DNA from 4 places in the Streptomyces sp. 351MFTsu5.1 genome. Region 3 is predicted to be linked to each of the others. Evidence: riboswitches for the same ligand, from Rfam matches in the RefSeq annotation. Region 3 holds a riboswitch; each other region holds the start of a gene.
The links. Region 3 has a riboswitch for cobalamin ahead of H295_RS0108380 (ABC transporter substrate-binding protein). Riboswitches for the same ligand answer to the same signal wherever they lie in the genome.
Positions count from the first base shown of each region.

Region 1: linked by a shared signal. The riboswitch ahead of H295_RS0138875 (cobalamin biosynthesis protein) and the one ahead of H295_RS0108380 (ABC transporter substrate-binding protein) in region 3 are both predicted to bind cobalamin.
Region 2: linked by a shared signal. The riboswitch ahead of H295_RS0105450 (HoxN/HupN/NixA family nickel/cobalt transporter) and the one ahead of H295_RS0108380 (ABC transporter substrate-binding protein) in region 3 are both predicted to bind cobalamin.
Region 4: linked by a shared signal. The riboswitch ahead of H295_RS0117710 (ribonucleoside-diphosphate reductase subunit alpha) and the one ahead of H295_RS0108380 (ABC transporter substrate-binding protein) in region 3 are both predicted to bind cobalamin.

Region 1 is NZ_KB911800.1:73,316-77,845, forward strand. Features, by position in the region: gene H295_RS0138860 (class II aldolase/adducin family protein) at 1-336, opposite strand, end outside; gene H295_RS0138865 (inorganic phosphate transporter) at 513-1,766, shown strand; gene H295_RS0138870 (hypothetical protein) at 1,796-2,017, shown strand; cobalamin riboswitch at 2,148-2,291, shown strand; gene H295_RS0138875 (cobalamin biosynthesis protein) at 2,389-3,333, shown strand; gene H295_RS0138880 (cobyric acid synthase) at 3,330-4,530, shown strand, end outside.
Region 2 is NZ_KB911776.1:441,099-445,628, forward strand. Features, by position in the region: gene thrS (threonine--tRNA ligase) at 1-195, shown strand, start outside; gene H295_RS0105445 (nucleoside hydrolase) at 263-1,225, shown strand; gene H295_RS0105450 (HoxN/HupN/NixA family nickel/cobalt transporter) at 1,242-2,378, opposite strand; cobalamin riboswitch at 2,405-2,594, opposite strand; gene H295_RS0105455 (ArsR/SmtB family transcription factor) at 2,675-3,022, shown strand; gene H295_RS0105460 (hypothetical protein) at 3,168-3,386, opposite strand; gene H295_RS0105465 (hypothetical protein) at 3,431-3,646, opposite strand; gene H295_RS0105470 (LAETG motif-containing sortase-dependent surface protein) at 3,784-4,530, opposite strand, start outside.
Region 3 is NZ_KB911777.1:395,358-399,887, reverse strand. Features, by position in the region: gene H295_RS0108390 (PrpF domain-containing protein) at 1-560, shown strand, start outside; gene dctA (C4-dicarboxylate transporter DctA) at 557-2,020, shown strand; cobalamin riboswitch at 2,171-2,347, shown strand; gene H295_RS0108380 (ABC transporter substrate-binding protein) at 2,401-3,450, shown strand; gene H295_RS0108375 (FecCD family ABC transporter permease) at 3,447-4,460, shown strand; gene H295_RS0108370 (ABC transporter ATP-binding protein) at 4,457-4,530, shown strand, end outside.
Region 4 is NZ_KB911781.1:185,852-190,381, reverse strand. Features, by position in the region: gene H295_RS0117710 (ribonucleoside-diphosphate reductase subunit alpha) at 1-2,001, opposite strand, end outside; cobalamin riboswitch at 2,124-2,270, opposite strand; gene H295_RS0117705 (GNAT family N-acetyltransferase) at 2,306-2,806, opposite strand; gene mctP (monocarboxylate uptake permease MctP) at 2,880-4,490, opposite strand; gene H295_RS0117695 (DUF3311 domain-containing protein) at 4,487-4,530, opposite strand, start outside.

The DNA.
Region 1 (4,530 bases), on a different contig from region 3:
GTGCACGGCGTGGGTGTGGACGATCGCGCGGGCGTCGGTGCTGCGGTAGACCGCGAGGTGCATGGGGAGTTCGCTGGTGGGGACCAGGGTGCCGAGGACCTGGTGGCCCTGGAGGTCGACGCCCGTCAGGTCGGCCGGTGTGAGGCGGTCGTAGGGGACGCCGGACGGGGTGACGAGAACCGTGTTCCCGACCCGGACCGAGACGTTGCCGGAGGTGCCGACGACCAGTCCGTCGGAGACCGTCCGGCGGGCCGTGTCGACCAGCTCGGCCCAGGCCTCCGCCTCCTGCTGTCCGCTGCCCTGTACGTTGCGCGGTTCGTGCTGTTCCTCAGCCATGCCGTGATCCTGCCAGCCCCTGGCTCCGGGACGGATGGGTCGCGCGGGGGCCGCGGGGCCGGGCCCGGCAATCGCCTGAGATTACGGTCACCGTGCGGCCTGCCTCAGTTCATCTTCCGTTCACTCAGGTTACTTACCTTCAACATGCCAATGACCTCGAACGATTGCCTGGGTAAATGGAAAACTTCTCGCTGATCCTCGCGATTGTGGTTGTGACCGCACTCGCGTTCGATTTCACGAACGGTTTTCACGACACCGCCAACGCGATGGCCACCACCATCTCGACCGGTGCGCTCAAGCCCAAGGTCGCGGTGGCCATGTCCGCCGTGCTGAACCTTGTGGGCGCCTTCCTCTCCGTGGAGGTCGCGAACACGATCTCCAAGGGTCTCGTCGACGAGACCGGCATCCGTCCCGAGGTCATCTTCGCCGCCCTGGTCGGCGCGATCCTCTGGAACCTGCTGACCTGGCTGGTGGGCCTGCCCTCCAGTTCCTCGCACGCCCTCATGGGCGGCCTGATCGGCGCCACCATCGCCTCGGCGGGCTTCGGCGCGGTGCACGGTGACGCGCTCGTCACCAAGGTTCTGATCCCCGCGGTCGCCGCCCCGATCGTCGCGGGCGTCGCCGCCATGCTGGCCACGCGGTTCTCCTACTCGCTGGGCAAGAAGGCCGACGGCAAGGCCGCCGCGAAGGGCTACCGCGGCGGTCAGATCGCCTCGGCCGGCCTGGTCTCGCTGGCCCACGGCACCAACGACGCGCAGAAGACGATGGGCATCATCACCCTCGCCCTGGTCGCCGGCGGCGCCGTCGCCCCCGACTCGGACCCGCCCACCTGGGTCATCCTCTCCGCGGGCCTGGCCATCGCGCTCGGCACGTACATCGGCGGCTGGCGGATCATCCGCACCATGGGCAAGGGCCTGACCGAGCTCGAGCCGCAGCAGGGCTTCGCCGCCCAGACCAGCGCGGCCACCGCCATCCTGGCCTCCTCCCACCTCGGCTTCTCCCTGTCCACCACGCACGTCGTCTCCGGTTCGGTGATGGGCGCGGGCCTCGGCCGCAAGGGCGGGGTCGTGCGGTGGTCCACGGCCACCCGGATGTTCGTGGCCTGGGGGCTCACCCTCCCGGCGGCGGCCCTGGTCGGCGCGCTCGCCGAGTCCGTCACCGGTCTCGGTGACTGGGGCACCGCGGTCGTGGCGCTCTTCCTCGTCGCCTCCAGCGCGGCGATCTGGAAGATCTCGCGCCGCGAGGTGGTGGACGCGTCCAACGTCAACGCGACCGACGAGCCGGCCGGTGTGGTGACGCAGGCGATCGCCGCCGTGACCCCGCCGCCCGCGGGCACCGTGACCGAGGGCCTCACCGCCACGATCCCGGCCCCGCCCACCGCCGCGGAAGCCACCGCCACGGAAACGGCCGCCCCGCCGGCCGCCGTCTGAGCCCGCACCAGTCCTAAGGAAGCCTCACCATGAAGATCGACTGGGAAGCCCTCGGCTCCGTCTTCGGCGTCAGCCTCGTCGTCACCGTGGGCCTCGTGGCCCTGTTCACCCTCGGCATCATGGGCCTCTCCCGCCAGGAGCGGGCCACCGCCCAGGGCGGCTCGGCCGCTCTCGCGGTCACCGGCGCCTACGCCTGCTTCGCGGCCTGCGCGGCGGCGGTGGCGTACGGGATCTATCTGATCGTGGCCTGACGACACCTCGTCACCCGACGGCCGGGTGGGCACGGAACCCCGAGTTCTGCGCCCGCCCGGCCGTCCCCGTGTGACCCGTGGTGTGGGGTTCTGCACACTCCCCCGTCGCAGGTCAACAGCAAGTTGACGGGTCTCGAAGGCCCGTGGTGGACTGCCGGAGCCATTTACGGCAGCAGGAGAGGAAGCCGGTGCGAATCCGGCGCGGTCCCGCCACTGTCACCGGGGTAGACACCCCCGGGAGCCAGGAACTCTCGCCGCCGGACTCGTCGAACCAGGGCGTGGACACCCTGAGTGAGGACATGACGCGATGCTCGCCTGCCGATCCACCAGCGGTACCAGGCACCTGAACGACCCTGCGATCGGCTGACCCGGTGCGTGCCGATCGCGTTTTCGCGTACGGCGCCGCCGCCGGTCTGATCGGTGACCTCCTGCTCGGTGACCCGCGTCGCGGGCACCCGGTCGCCGTGTTCGGGCGGGCCGCGGGTGCTGTGGAGCGGGTGCTGTGGCGGGACCACCGGGGCTGGGGCGCGCTGCACACCGCCGTGTGCGTGGGCGGCGCGGTGGGGCTCGGGGCCGTGGCGCAGCATGCCGTACGTTCCTCCCGAACCGCCTCCGTCCTGCTCACCGGCGCTGCCACCTGGGCCGTGGTGGGCGGGACTTCACTGGCCCGCGAGGCGCGGCTCATCGGCCGGGCTCTGGAGGCCGGGGACGTCGAGGCGGCCCGGGAGCGGCTGCCGCATCTGTGCGGGCGGGACCCGCAGGCCCTCGACGCCGACGGGATCGCCCGGGCCGTCGTGGAGTCCGTCGCCGAGAACACCTCCGACGCCGTCGTGGGCGCGCTCGTGTGGGGTGCCGTGGGTGGGGTGCCGGGGCTGCTCGGGTTCCGGGCCGTCAACACGCTGGACGCCATGGTGGGTCACAAGTCGGTCCGCTACCGGCGCTTCGGGTGGGGTTCCGCGCGGCTCGACGACCTCGCCGGGTGGCCGGGGGCACGGCTGACCGCCGTACTGGCGACGGTCGCCGGGGCGGATCCGCGGGGTGCCCGGCGGGCGTGGCGTCAGGACGCCGGAAAGCATCCGAGCCCCAACGCCGGGCCCGTGGAGGCCTCTTTCGCGGGGGCGCTCGGGGTGCGGCTCGGCGGGACGCTCTCCTACGGGGGGCGCATCGAGCACCGGCCCGTGCTCAACGGGGACGGGCGCGCTGTGGCCTCGTACGACATCGAGCGTGCCGTGCGGCTGTCGCGGCGGGTCGGGCTGCTCGCGCTCGGCGCCGGTGCGGTCGCCGCACGGCTGATCCGGAAGGGACGTACGGCATGAGCGGGGGGCTTCTTGTCGCCGGCACCACCTCCGACGCGGGAAAGAGCGTCGTGACCGCCGGGATCTGCCGGTGGCTGGTGCGGCAGGGGGTGAAGGTCGCGCCGTTCAAGGCGCAGAACATGTCCCTCAACTCGTTCGTGACGAGGGAGGGTGCCGAGATCGGGCGGGCGCAGGCCATGCAGGCGCAGGCCTGCCGGGTCGAGCCGACCGCGCTGATGAATCCCGTGCTGCTCAAGCCCGGTGGGGAGCAGAGCAGTCAGGTCGTGCTGCTCGGCAAGCCCGTGGGCGAGCTGAGCGCGCGTGGCTATCACGGCGGGCGGCAGCAGAAGCTGCTCGGGACCGTGCTCGACTGCCTCGCCGAGTTGCGGGGCACGTATGACGCGGTGATCTGTGAGGGAGCCGGCAGTCCCGCCGAGATCAATCTGCGGCGGACCGACATCGTGAACATGGGCATCGCCCGTAATGCCCGCATTCCGGTTCTCGTCGTCGGTGACATCGACCGCGGCGGGGTCTTCGCCTCCTTCTTCGGGACCGTCGCGCTGCTCTCCCCCGAGGACCAGGCGCTGGTCGCCGGGTTCCTCGTCAACAAGTTCCGGGGGGATGTCTCGCTGCTGGAGCCGGGACTGGAGATGCTTCACGGGCTCACCGGGCGGCACACGTACGGCGTGCTGCCCTTCCGGCACGGGCTCGGCATCGACGAGGAGGACGGGCTGCGGGTGTCCCTGCGGGGCACCGTCCGGGAGTCCTCGGTGAGCCCTCCGGTGGGTGAGGACGTGCTGCGGGTCGCCGTCTGCGCGATCCCGCTGATGTCCAACTTCACCGACGTGGACGCCCTGGCCGCCGAACCGGGTGTCGTGGTGCGGTTCGTGGACCGGGCGGAGGAGCTGGCCGACGCCGACCTCGTCGTCGTCCCCGGCACCCGGGGAACCGTCCGCGCGCTGGAGTGGCTGCGGCAGCGGGGGCTCGCGGAGGCCATCTCGCGCAGGGTCGCCGAGGGGCGGCCCGTGCTCGGCATCTGCGGCGGGTTCCAGATCCTCGGCGAGCACATCGAGGACGAGGTCGAATCGCGCGCCGGCTCGGTCGACGGCCTCGGACTGCTGCCCGTCCGCGTGCGGTTCGCGCGGGAGAAGACCCTCACCCGGCCGGTCGGCGAGGCCCTCGGGGAGCCGGTCGAGGGGTACGAGATCCATCACGGGG
Region 2 (4,530 bases), on a different contig from region 3:
CTCGGTGCCCGGGTCCGTGCCGCGCGGCTCGTGCCGTACCTGGCGGTGATCGGGGAGCGGGAGGCCGACGGCGACCTAGCGGCCGTACGGCTGCGGGGCGGGCGCAGGCCGGGAGCCGTGCCGGTGGCCGAGCTGCTGGCGCGGATCGGCGCACGGGCCGCTGATCGCGGGACTGAACTCTGGGCGGCTGCGTAAGGTCGGTGCCGTACGCCGGCACACGTCAGCGACGTACACGTACGCCAGTGAGGGAAAGGACCCCGCCGTGACCGGTCAGCCCATTCCGGTGATCATCGACTGCGACACGGGTGTCGACGACGCCCTGGCCCTGTTGTTCGCCGTACGGCATCCCGGCATCGACCTGCGCGCGGTCACCTGTGTCGCCGGGAACACCGACGTCGACGGCGTCGTCCGCAACACCCTGACCGTGCTGGAGCAGGCCGGGGCCGGGGACATCCCGGTCGCCCGGGGTGCCGAGCGGCCGCTGATCGAGCCGGTGCGCACCGCGCAGCACGTGCACGGCCTCGACGGGATGGGCGACCTGGGGCTGCCCGCGCCGACCCGGGTGGCGGTGGACGTGGACGCGGTGACCCTGCTCCGGCGGGAGATCCTCGCCTCGCCCCGGCCGGTCACCCTCATCCCCACCGCGCCGCTCACCAACATCGCGCTGCTGCTGCGCACCCACCCCGAGGTGGTGCGCAACATCGAGCGGATCGTGTTCATGGGCGGGGCCGTGGCGACCGGGAACGCCACGCCGGTCGCGGAGTTCAACGTCTGGCACGACCCCGAGGCGGCCGCCGTCCTGCTCACCGCGGGCGTGCCGATCACGATGTACGGCCTCGACGTCTTCGAGCGGGTCGTCGTCCCCGCCGCCGACGTACAGCGGCTGCGGGCGAGCACGGAGCCCAGTCTGCGCATGGCCGGTGAACTCCTCGCCCACCGCGACCCGGCCAGTACCGGCGACCCCACCCCCACCGGCGGGCTCGGCGACGCGGGCGCGGTCTGCGCGGTCGTCGACCCCGACGGACTGACCACCGAACTCCTGCCGGTGGAGGTGAGCCTGGCCCCGGGCCCGACCCGCGGCCAGACCGTCGTCGACCGCCGTCGCCGCCCCGGAGAGTCCGAGATCCACGACGGCGAGCGCGAAGTGACCCTGGTGGACGTCGGGTTGGGCGTGGACGTGGAGCGGTACGTGAAGCTGTGGCTGACGGCGGTGGAGGGCGCCTAGGGCCTGTTGCGGTCCCTCAGGAGCTGCTGACGCCCCACCGCTGCTCCACCTTCGCGAGCCGCCAGTAGGCGATCGCCCCCCCCCACACCACCACGAACAGACCGACGATGACGTACCCGACGTTGTCGAGGTCGATGTCGGCGATCCAGGTGGTGAGGGCGTCGGTGAGGTCGAACTTGTCGTGCAGGACGCCGACCAGCTCGATCGTGCCGATGAAGAAGGCGACCGCGATGGACAGTCCGGTGATGGCGAGGTTGTAGAACACCTTGCGCACCGGGTTGGAGAAGGCCCACTGGTAGGCGAAGTTCATGAAAGTGCCGTCGAGGGTGTCGAACAGGCTCATGCCGGCGGCGAAGAGCAGGGGCAGGCAGAGGATCGCGTACCAGGGGAGTCCGGCGGCCGCGCCCGAACCGGCCATCACCATCAGCGTGACCTCGGTGGCCGTGTCGAAGCCGAGCCCGAACAGGAAGCCCAGCGGGTACATCTGCCCCGGCCGGGTGATGGACTTGGTGAGCCGCCCGAGGATCCGGTTCATGAAGCCCCGCGAGTCCAGGTGCTGTTCCAGCTGCTTCTCGTCGTACGACCCCGCCCGCATCGCCCGGAAGACCTTCAGGATGCCCACCAGGGCGACCAGGTTGAGGGCGGCGATGAGGTAGAGGAAGGTGCCGGAGATCGTCGTACCGAGGAAGCCGAGCACCTGGTGGGTGCTGGAGCCCTCGTTCATGACCTTGCCGGCCAGCTGGGTGCCGCCCGCGATGAGCGCGGCGAGCAGGACGACGACGCTGGAGTGCCCGAGGGCGAACCAGAACCCCACGGACACCGGCCGCTTGCCGTCGGCCATCAGCTTGCGGGTGGTGTTGTCGATCGCGGCGATGTGGTCGGCGTCGAAGGCGTGCCGCATGCCCAGGGTGTAGGCGGTGATGCCGAGTCCGACGCCGAAGGCCTTGGTGCCGACCTCGTAGTGGGCGGGGACGACGAGCAGGAAGAGGATGCCGAACGCGACGACGTGCAGGGCGGTGATCACCGCGAGCAGTCCGGCGGTCTTGAGGGTGTCCTCGCGCCGCCAGCGGAAGCCGGGGGCGGCACCGGTACCGGTTCCGGTACTGGCACCGGTGGCGGGGGGCGTGGCCTTGGACAGGGCAGGCTCGGTCATACGGTCAGCTCCAACACCTCGTGGATCAGTTCCTGACGTGCCGTGGCCGGTCTCCTGGCTTACGGGTCGTGCGTGTCCGCGCCTGCCTTCCCAGTCGTACGACCAGTGGCTTCGACGGCACGGACACTTCCCGATCACAGTGGCGAGGGCCGCGCCGGTCTGGACCTTTGAGGGGTCGTCACCGGCTTCCCGAGCACCACGGCCCGCCCACCGTAGGGGGTGCCGGCCTCCCCTGCATAGCTGCGCACCTGCGCAGGTATGGAAGATCACACAGGGGCGCCTGCGAGGATGAGCCCATGCACCTCGTCCCGGCCGACCGAGCCGACCGCCGCACCATCGACGGACACCGGGTGTGCGACGCCATCGCCGCGATCGGCGACCCGGACGACGTCCGCACCTGGTCCGACCGTTTCGCCCTTCTCGCCGACCCCAACCGCCTCTCCCTCCTCCTCGCCCTGCACCGCACCGGCCCGCTCGCGGTCTCCGACCTCGCGATCGCCACGGGCATGAACGACCCGGCCGTCTCGCAGGCGCTACGGCTGCTGCGCGCGGCCGGGGTCGTGGCGGGGGAGAAGGAGGGGCGGGTGGTGCGGTACCGGGTGGTGGACGAGGCGGTACGGGGGTTGTTGAAGCAGGTGTCCTAGCGGGGCGGCCGGTCGTCGCGGGGGCGGGGGCGGGGGCGGAGGCCGGAGATACGGGTGTCTGTGCTTCGGGTGTCTGCGACGCCGGTGTCCGCGGTCTGGGCGACGGCCACGCGTCGCGGGTGAGCGAGCCGGCCGGCAGCCCGCTTCACCCCTCCGGTCCCCACCGTTCCGGGCCCACGCCGCGCCAGTCGATCCAGCTCGACTGCGCGACCTCCGCCGCGTCGATCTCCAGGCCCGCTCGGCGGAGGAATTCGGCCACGTCGGCCAGGTTGTGGGCGAGGCCCAGGATCTCGCCGTCCACGCGTACGCGGCGGCCGCCGGTGGGGGACGGCGGGTGGACGATCACTCGGATCGGGCCGGACATGTCTTCAGGATCGTCCGCGGTGTACGGTCCCGCACTTCGGTCCGTCATCGGTCGAGCCGTCCCCTCGCCTGGTCGCGCAGCTCCCACCACTCGGCGGGGCGTGGGCGCCGCCGCTCCCAGTGGGGATGGAAGAACAGCTCGGTCGACAGCCGGTACAGGCGTCGGCGCAGCTCGGTGCGGCCGGGGTGCTCGGCGAGGCGCTGGTACGTGGCGCTCCACTCCCGCTGCGTCCGGGCGAGGTCGTCGGGGAACGATCGCATGCCCGGATTCAATCATGTGTTCGATTTTATGGGCCAGGGCCGTCGTCTCCAGGTACGTGCGCACCGTCCGGCCCCGGACACGCCGAAGGGGCCGCCCGCACCGGTGAACCGGTGGGACGACCCCTTCGGAGGACGGGTCAGGCGCGCGTGGCCTTGCGGCGGCGCGTCGCCAGGACGATGCCCGCGCCACCCGCGAGCAGCACCGCCGCGCCGCCCGCGATCAGCGGCGTGTTGCTGCTGGCGCCGGTCTCGGCGAGGTTGTCACCGCCGCCACCGTTCGGGGTGGGGGCGCCCGGGGTCGACGTGGACTCCGAGGCCGACGGGGTCGGAGTGTCCGTGCCCGGGGTCTCGGACGCCGGAGGCGTGCTCTCGGAGGCCGGCGGGGTGGACTCCGAGGCCGGCGGGGTGGACTCCGAGGCCGGCGGAGTGGTCTCCGAGGCCGGCGGGGTCGCCGGAGGCGTGGTCTCGGTGGTCGTGCAGTCCTTCGTGCCGCCGTTCCAGGCAGCGATCAGCTTGTCCTTGATGACCGGGTGGTCCGGGCCCTTGGGGAGGTCGCCGTGCGGGAAGCCGTCCTTGGCGTCGAGCTTGCCGTCGAACTTGGTGTTGCCGCGGTAGAGGTCGACCTGGCCGAAGCAGCCCGCGTCGGGGATCGCGACGTCGAGGGTGTCGACGGCGCCGGCCTTGACGGTCACGCTGTCGAAGTCGTGGAAGACCTGCTCGCCGGAGGTGGCGAACGTCGGGCCGTGCGCGAGGTAGGACGCGAGGGAGGCGGTGCACGTGGTGGCGTCGCCCGCGGCGCGGACCTTGACGTGGACCTTGCCGTCGTCGCCCGGCTTGAGGTTCTGGTCGTCGACCTTGACCGAGGCGAAGAAGTTCTTGCCGTC
Region 3 (4,530 bases):
CCACCGGCACCGTCGAGGCCTCCCTGGTCGACGCCGGCGCCCCGGCGGCGCTGTTCGAGGCCAAGGCGTTCGGCCTCGACGGCACCGAGTCCCTCGCCGACTTCGCCACGGCGGTGCCCGCCCTCACCGTGCTGCGCCGGCAGGCCGCCCTGGCCATGGGGCTGGTCAAGGAGAGCGACCCCGTCAGCCACGCCGTCCCGAAGGTCGGAGTGGTCGCCCGCCCTGTCACTTACCGCACCACCGATGGCACCCTCGTCCCACAGGACGAGTACGACCTGGCCGTGCGCATGGTCTCCATGCACGCGCCCCACCCGGCGATCGGTCTCACCTCGGCCGTAGCCCTGGCCACCGCTGCCGCCATCCCCGGCACCCTCGCCCACCGCGTCGCCCGGCAGACCGCCGACGGCTCGCTGCGGCTGGGCACCCCGGCCGGTGTCATCACCGCCCGAGCCGTCCCCGCGAAGGAGGGTGCGTCCCCCACGGTGCTGCTGCACCGCGCCGCCCGCCGCATCGCCCGAGCCGAACTCCTCGTTCCCGTCCTGGAAGGACGCCCCGCATGAGCCGCAACGACGCCGCCCCGGGTACCGTCGACGCACCACCGAGCCGCCTGCGCGGTCTGCTGTCCCTGCTCTACGTCCAGTGCCTGATCGGCGTCCTGGCCGGGGCCGCCGTCGGCGCGCTGTGGCCGTCGTTCGGAGCCGACCTCAAACCGCTGGGCGACGGGTTCATCGCGCTGGTCCGCATGATGATCGCGCCCGTCATCTTCTGTACCGTCGTCCACGGCATCGCCTCCATGGGCAACGCCCGTGCCGTCGGCCGGGTCAGCCTCAAGGCGCTCATCTACTTCGAGGTCCTGACGACCGTCGCCATGGTGATCGGGCTGGTCGTGGTGAACGTCGTCCAGCCCGGCAGCGGGCTGCACGTCGACCCCTCGACCCTGTCGACCAAGGGGCTGCCGCCGGAGGCGACCGCGAGCCACGAGAGCGTTTCCGCGTTCCTGCTCGCCATGATCCCGGACACCCTGCTCAGCGCGCTGACCGGCCACGAGATCCTGCCCGTGCTGTTGGTCTCGGTGCTGTTCGGCTTCGGCCTGAACGCCGCGGGCGAGGCGGGCGCGGGGATCATCCAGGGCATCGAGAAGCTCTCCAGGGTCCTGTTCACGCTGATCCGCTGGATCATGCGGCTGGCCCCCATCGGCGCCTTCGGCTCCATGGCCTTCACCATCGGCAACTACGGCCTGGACACCCTGCGCCACCTCTTCCTGCTGGTCGGCTCCTTCTGGCTCACCGCCCTGTTCTTCGTCCTGGTCGTGCTCGGCACCGTCATGCGCCTCAACGGCCTGCGCCTGCTGCCCTTCCTCCGCTACATCAAGGAAGAGCTGCTGATCGTGCTGGGCACCTCGTCCTCCGAGCCGGTGCTGCCCCGCATGATGGCCAAGCTCCAGCACGCCGGTGCCTCGAAGCCGGTGGTCGGGATCACGCTGCCCGCCGGGTACTCCTTCAACCTCGACGGCACCGCCATCTACCTGACCATGGGCTCGGTCTTCCTCGCCCAGGCCCTCGGCATCGACCTCAGCCTCACCCAGCAGCTGTCCATGCTCGCCGTCATGCTGCTGACCTCCAAGGGCGCGGCCGGGGTGACCGGTTCCGGCTTCATCGCCCTCGCGGCCACTCTCAGCGCCGTACCGCATGTGCCCGTCGCCGCGCTGGCCCTGATCTTCGGCATCGACCGGTTCATGTCCGAGGCCCGCGCCCTGACCAGCGTCGTCGGCAACGGCGTCGCCACCCTCGCGGTCGCCAAGTGGGAGGGACAACTCGACGAGGAACGCGCCAGGGCCGTGCTGCGCGGCGAGATCCCGTACACCTCCACGCCGTCCGGAGCACAGCCCGAACCGGCGTCCGACCCGCAGGCCGGGGCGCCCGAGGACACGGACCCGAAGGCCGCGGCCGGTGGGGCCGGGGACACCGACCCGAAGGTGGCGGCAGGGGCGGGCCGTGAGCCGGTGCCAGCCGCCGGCTGACCCACCCCGCACCGCCGGTCCGGAGCACGCGCTCCGGACCGGCTCTTTCGCGGGTGACGGCTGTCGCGCCTCGGAGTACGGCACACGCGGACGCCCCACGATCGTGCCGTACCCCGTCACGGACCGCAGCGTCCGAGCATGCGACGGGCTTGGTAGCCTCGTCGGGCCAGTCGAGCCACATCCGAGGCCAGGGAATCCGGTGCGAATCCGGAACTGACGCGCAGCGGTGAGGGGGACGGGCGGGGCACGACGCCACTGGGAGACCGGGAAGGCGTCCCGTCCGGACGAACCCGAGTCCGAAGACCTGCTGGCACCTCCGCGCCCCGGCGCGGGGGACGTCCGTAGGCCAGGCTCCGCGTAAGAGCCCCGACTCCTAAGGCATGCCCGTGCTCCGCACCCCCGTCCTGCTCCGTACCCCGGCGCTCCTGCTCGTGTCAGCCCTGCTGCTCACCGCGTGCGGTGCGTCCGACGCGAACGACCCGAAGTCGCAGGAGGCCGCCGCCGGTTACCCGGTGACCCTCGACAACTGCCGTCGCGAGATCACCCTGACGTCGGCCCCGAAGCGGGCCGTCTCCCTCAACCAGGGCTCCACCGAGATCCTGCTGTCCCTCGGCCTCGCCAACCGGACGGCGGGTACGGCGACTTGGACCGACCCGGTGATGAAGGGCCTGGAGAAGGCCAACGCCTCCGTGCCGCGCCTCGCCGACAACAACCCCTCCTTCGAGAAGGTCCTGGACGCCCGGCCCGACTTCGTCACGGCCTCGTTCGTCTCCACCCTCGGCAGGGGCGGGGTCGCCACCCGCGAGCAGTTCGAGAAGCTCGGGGTGCCGACGTACGTCTCGCCCTCCGACTGCTCCGCGGGCAAGGACAACGCCGGCGGCGGCGACGGGTCGCGCAGCGAACCGCTCACCCTCGACGTCGTCTACGGCGAAATACGCGACCTCGCCCGCGCGTTCGGTGTCGAGGAGCGCGGCGAGAGGCTCGTCGCCTCGCTGAAGAAGCGGGTGAGCACGGCCACCGCCGGGATCGACGCCTCGGACGTCTCCCTGATGTACTGGTTCGCCAACTCCCAGTCGCCCTACCTCGCCGGCTGCTGCGGCGCGCCGGGTGCCATCACCCGTGCGGTCGGTTCGCGGAACGCCTTCGCCGACACCCACGACGAGTGGCCCCAGATCAACTGGGAGACGGTCGCGGACCGCGACCCCGACGTCATCGTGATCGGCGACCTGACCCGCAAGCAGCAGACCGCGGAGACCGCCGAGGCGAAGATCCGGTTCCTGGAGACCAACCCCGCCACCCGCAACCTGACCGCCGTGCGCAAGAAGCGCTACGTCCTGCTGTCCGGCCAGGCCATGAACCCGTCCGTCCGCACGGTCGAGGGCATCGAGAAGGTGGCGGCGGGACTGCGGGACTTCGGACTCGCCAAGTGACCCTCCGTACACCGCTGTTGGCCGGCGGGGGCCTGGTCGCGCTGCTCGCGTCGATCGCCGTCGCCGTGACGATCGGACCGGCGGACATCTCGACAGGGGACGTGTGGGCCGCCGTCGCGGCCCATCTCGGCGTCGGCGACGGCACGTCGGCGCCGCTGCGGGACGGCATCGTCTGGGATCTGCGCATGCCGCGCACGCTGCTTGCCGCCGTGTGCGGGGCCGGGTTCGCGGTCTGTGGGGCGGTGATGCAGTCGCTGCTGCGCAATCCGCTCGCCGACCCCTTCGTCCTCGGTGTCTCCTCCGGGGCGTCCACGGGAGCGGTCGCCGTGGTCGTGCTGGGAGTGGGCGGGGGAGTGGTGTCCCTGTCGGCGGGCGCCTTCCTCGGCGCGCTGCTCTCCTTCGCCCTGGTCCTCCTGCTCAGCCACACCCTCGGCGGCAGCACCGACCGGGTGGTGCTGTCCGGGGTGGCCGCGATGCAGCTGTTCTCCGCGCTGACCTCGTTCGTCGTCCTGACCTCCGCCGACGCGGAGACCACCCGGGGCGTGCTGTTCTGGCTGCTGGGCTCGCTCGCCGGCGCCGACTGGGGCCAGGTGCTGCTCTGTTCGGGCGTCCTGGCGGGGGTCCTCGTCGTGTGCCTCGGGTACGCCCGTACGCTCGACGCGTTCGCCTTCGGTGACGAGGCCGCCGCCGGACTCGGGGTCCGGGTCGCCCGTACCCGCATGGTCCTGCTCTGCGCGACCGCGCTGCTCACCGCCGCCCTGGTCAGCTGTGCGGGGGCGATCGGCTTCGTCGGCCTGGTCCTCCCGCACGCCACCCGTGCCCTCACCGGCGCGGGCCACGCCCGCCTCCTGCCCGTCACCGCGCTGACGGGCGCCGTGTTCCTGGTCTGGGTGGACACGCTGGCCCGTACCGTCCTCGACCCCCAGGAGGTCCCGGTGGGCGTGGTGACGTCCCTCATCGGCGTGCCCGCGTTCGTGGCCGTGCTCTACCGCGGAAGGAGAAGGGTGTGACCGGCCTGCACGCGGACCGTGTCGTACGGCGCCTCGCCGACCGGCTCGTGGTCGACGGCGTCACCCTCGC
Region 4 (4,530 bases), on a different contig from region 3:
GGCGTCCCAGACGCCCAGCGCCTTGAGGTCGTTCACCAGGTACGAGTTGACCTGGAGGAACTCCCCGGACAGCGTCTCGCGCTTGAACAGGTTGGAGACCTGCGGCTCGATGCACTCGTACACCCCGGCGATCGAGGCGATGGTCGCGGTGGGCGCGATGGCCAGCAGCAGGCTGTTGCGCAGACCCGTCGTGGCCATGCGCTCGCGCAGCGCCGCCCAGCGCTCGGGCCAGGCGAGGTCCGTGGCGTAGTGGTCCGGGTGCAGTACACCTTGAGCGGTACGGGTCTTCTCCCAGGCCGGCAGCGGGCCGCTGCGCTCGGCGAGGTCGGTGGAGGCCTCGTAGGCGGCGAGCATGATGCGCTCGGCGATCCGGGTGGAGAGGGCCTGCGCCTCCGGGGAGCCGAAGGGCAGCCGCAGCTTGAAGAAGACGTCCTGGAGGCCCATCGCCCCGAGGCCGACCGGACGCCACTTGGCGTTGGAACGCCCCGCCTGCTCGGTCGGGTAGAAGTTGATGTCGACCACCCGGTCGAGGAAGGTGACGGCGGTGCGGACGGTCTCGTCCAGCCGCTCCCAGTCGACGTCGCCGGTCCTCGTGTCGACGAACGCGCCGAGGTTCACCGACCCCAGGTTGCAGACCGCCGTCTCCCCGTCGTCCGTGACCTCCAGGATCTCCGTGCAGAGGTTGGAGGAGTGGACCGTGTGCCCCGGCAGGGCCGTCTGGTTGGCCGTGCGGTTGGCGGCGTCCTTGAAGGTCATCCAGCCGTTGCCGGTCTGGGCGAGGGTGCGCATCATGCGGCCGTAGAGGTCACGGGCCGGGATGGTGCGCTTCGCGAGCCCCCTGCCCTCGGCCGCGCGGTACGCGGCGTCGAACTCCTCGCCCCACAGGTCGACCAGCTCGGGCACGTCGGCGGGGGAGAAGAGGGACCACTCGGCGTCCGCGTTCACCCGGCGCATGAACTCGTCCGGGATCCAGTGCGCGAGGTTCAGGTTGTGCGTACGGCGGGCGTCCTCGCCGGTGTTGTCCCTGAGCTCCAGGAACTCCTCGATGTCGGAGTGCCAGGTCTCCAGGTAGACCGCGGCCGCGCCCTTGCGCCGGCCGCCCTGGTTCACGGCGGCGACACTCGCGTCCAGCGTCTTCAGGAACGGGACGATGCCGTTGGAGTGCCCGTTGGTGCCACGGATCAGTGAACCGCGGCTGCGGACGCGGGAGTACGCGATGCCGATGCCGCCGGCGTGCTTCGAGAGCCGGGCCACCTGGTGGTAGCGGTCGTAGATGGAGTCGAGCTCGTCCTTCGGGGAGTCGAGGAGGTAGCAGGACGACATCTGGGGGTGCCGGGTGCCGGAGTTGAAGAGGGTGGGGGAGGAGGGGAGGTAGTCGAGGCGGCTCATGAGCCCGTAGAGCGCGGCGACTTCGTCCAGGGCCCGGGTCGTGTCGTCCTCGGCGAGCCCCGACGCGACCCGGAGCATGAAGTGCTGGGGGGTCTCGATGACCTTGCGGGTGATCGGGTGCCGCAGCAGGTAGCGGCTGTGGAGGGTGCGGAGCCCGAAGTAGCCGAAGCGGTCGTCGGCCTCGGTGTCGACGAGCGCGTCGAGCCGCTCGGCGTGCACCCGTACGAACTCGGCGGTCCGGTCGGCGATCAGGCCCTCGCGGTGGCCGACCGCGACCGAGCCGGTGAACGACGTGACGCCCTGCGAGGCGGCCTCCGCGGCGACGGAGATCGTCAGCAGCCTGGCGGCGAGCCTGCTGTACGCAGGGTCCTCGGAGATGAGCCCGGCGGCGGCCTCGGTGGCCAGCTCGCGCAGCTCCGACTCGTCGGCCCGCGCGGACCGGCCGCGGAGCGCGGCGGCGGCGACGCGGCCGGGGTCGGCGTCGGGCAGGTCGGCGGTCAGCTCGGCCAGGGTCCGCAGCAACGCGGCTCCGGGGCCGTCGTTCTCCTGCCCGGTCCGCTGCTCGGTCCGCTCGATCGCCGCTGAGGCCGGATCGGCTGGCGCGATGGTCACGTGGGGCTCTCCCTCGCTGGCACGGGGCCTTGCGGAGGGCAGGGGGCAGCACACGAGCGCACACGGCGTCGCGTCCACCGGCCCATTCCACGAGGCCCGGACGTCATGACACCCGGGCCACGGTGGCCGGGCGTACTGTCGGCAGGTCCTCGGACTGACGCTCATGTGCGCTTATGCGCGCATGAGTACACCGTTGCGGGACAGTTCCGGATTCACACCGGATTCCCCTGCGACGACAGCGAGCATGAGCATACATCTTGTGCCAGGTGGTGGAAGCAGGCCCATATGTTGTGTCGCGGTGACTTCAGAGCGTCAACTTGTAGGTGAGGAGCGTGAAGTCGTTGCCGGGGATCGGCTTCCAGTCGCGTTCCGGGACGCGGGTGAAGCCCAGACGTTCGTAGATGCGGTGGGCCGAGCGCATGGTGGGCTGGGTGCACAGGACGAGGTCGGTGCCGGTTGCCGCCGCGCGGTCTACGCAGGCCTGGACGAGGGCCTGGCCGACGCCCCGGCCCCGGGCCTCGTGGGCCACGGCGAGCATGCGGATCTCGGCCTCTGCGGGGCTGGCGAGTTCGGCCAGGGGGCCGCCGTGGGGAACGTAGGTGACTCCGCCGAGGAGCCGGCCGTTCTCGGCGGCTACCAGGACCTCCGCGGCCTCCGCTCGCTTGGCCACGTTCCTGAGTTCCTGGAAGTACCAGTCGTCCTCGTCGCCGAAGGCGAGCAGGCCGTCCCGGAGGTAGGCCTGGGCGGTGATCTCGCCGAGGGGTTCGTAGTCGGTGGGTTCTGCGGGGCGGATCAGTATGTCCATGCGGGTGAGTGTGCACGACGTGCACGGCAACGGGCCGCCGGACGACCTCTCCGACGGCCCGTGAACGGTGTGCCTAGTGGCTCGACCCCGCTGTCGCGGGCGGAAGCTCCACCTCCACCCCCGGGTCGCCCGCGTCCGCCGTGTAGTCCTCCGGGCTGGTCTCGTCCACACCGTCGGGGGCCTTCGCCGCCTTCAGGACGAACGTCAGGACCACCGTCACCGCCACGTTCAGGACGAACGCCGTCAGGCCGATGTAGCCGATCTCGCCGATGCCCGGGATCTCCTTCGCCGAGCCGCCGAAGTGCTTCTGGGTCGGGGAGGCGACACCGTACGCCGCGAACGTGCCGTAGACCATGCCGACCGCCCAGCCCGCGAGCAGCGCCCAGCGGTGGAACCAGCGGGTGAACAGGCCGCCGACCAGGGCCGGGAAGGTCTGCAGGATCCAGATGCCGCCCAGGAGCTGGAAGTTGATGGCGACCGTCTTGTCCATGGTCAGGACGAAGACCAGCGCGCCCACCTTCACCAGCAGGGACACCAGCTTGGAGACCTTCGTCTCCTGGGCCGCGGTCGCGTCCGGCCTGATGAAGTCCTTGTAGATGTTGCGGGTGAAGAGATTCGCGGCCGCGATCGACATGATGGCCGCCGGGACGAGCGCGCCGATGCCGATCGCCGCGAAGGCCACGCCCGCGAACCAGTCCGGGAACATGTCCTCGAACAGCTGCGGGATCGCCAGTTGCGGGTTGGTGACCTTGACCCCGGCCGCGATCGCCATGAAGCCGAGCAGGGCCAGCAGGCCGAGCATCAGCGAGTACAGCGGCAGGATCGTGGTGTTGCGGCGGATCACCTCACGGCTGCGGGAGGACAGCGTCGCGGTGATGGAGTGCGGGTACATGAAGAGCGCCAGCGCGGAGCCCAACGCCAGTGTGGCGTAGGTCCATTGGCCTGCCTCCGGGGGCACCAGGCCGCCCGCCTTGGCCGCCGTGTACTTCTCGCTCGCCGCGCCGAAGACGTCGTCGAAGCCGCCCAGCTTGATCGGGATGTAGATGATCGCCACCGCGATGACGATGTAGATCAGCGTGTCCTTCACGAACGCGATCAGGGCGGGGGCCCTGAGGCCGGAGGAGTACGTGTAGGCCGCGAGCACGCCGAAGGCGATCAGCAGCGGGAGGTCCTTCACGAACCAGTTGGTGTTCTCCCCGCCGCCGACGCCCATGACGTCCAGCACGGCCTGGATGCCGACCAGTTGGAGCGCGATGTACGGCATGGTCGCGAGGATGCCGGTGACCGCCACCGCCAGCGAGAGCCCCTTGGAGCCGAAGCGGCCGCGCACGAAGTCCGAGGTGGTGACGTACCCGTGCTTGTGGGAGACGGACCACAGGCGGGGCAGGAAGGTGAAGATCAGCGGGTACACCAGGATGGTGTACGGCACCGCGAAGAAGCCTGCCGCGCCCGCCGCGTAGATCGCCGCGGGCACCGCGACGAAGGTGTACGCCGTGTAGAGGTCGCCGCCCAGCAGGAACCAGGTGATCCAGGTGCCGAACGACCGGCCGCCCAGGCCCCATTCGTCCAGCGAGTGCTCGTTCTCGGCCTTGCGCCAGCGCGCGGCCAGGAAGCCCATGACCGTGACGGCCAGGAAGAAGAGGATGAAGACGGTGAGTGCCACCCCGTTGACGCCGTCGTTCACTTGGCACCTCCGTGGCGGCCGCGCTGGTCACGCTTCCAGA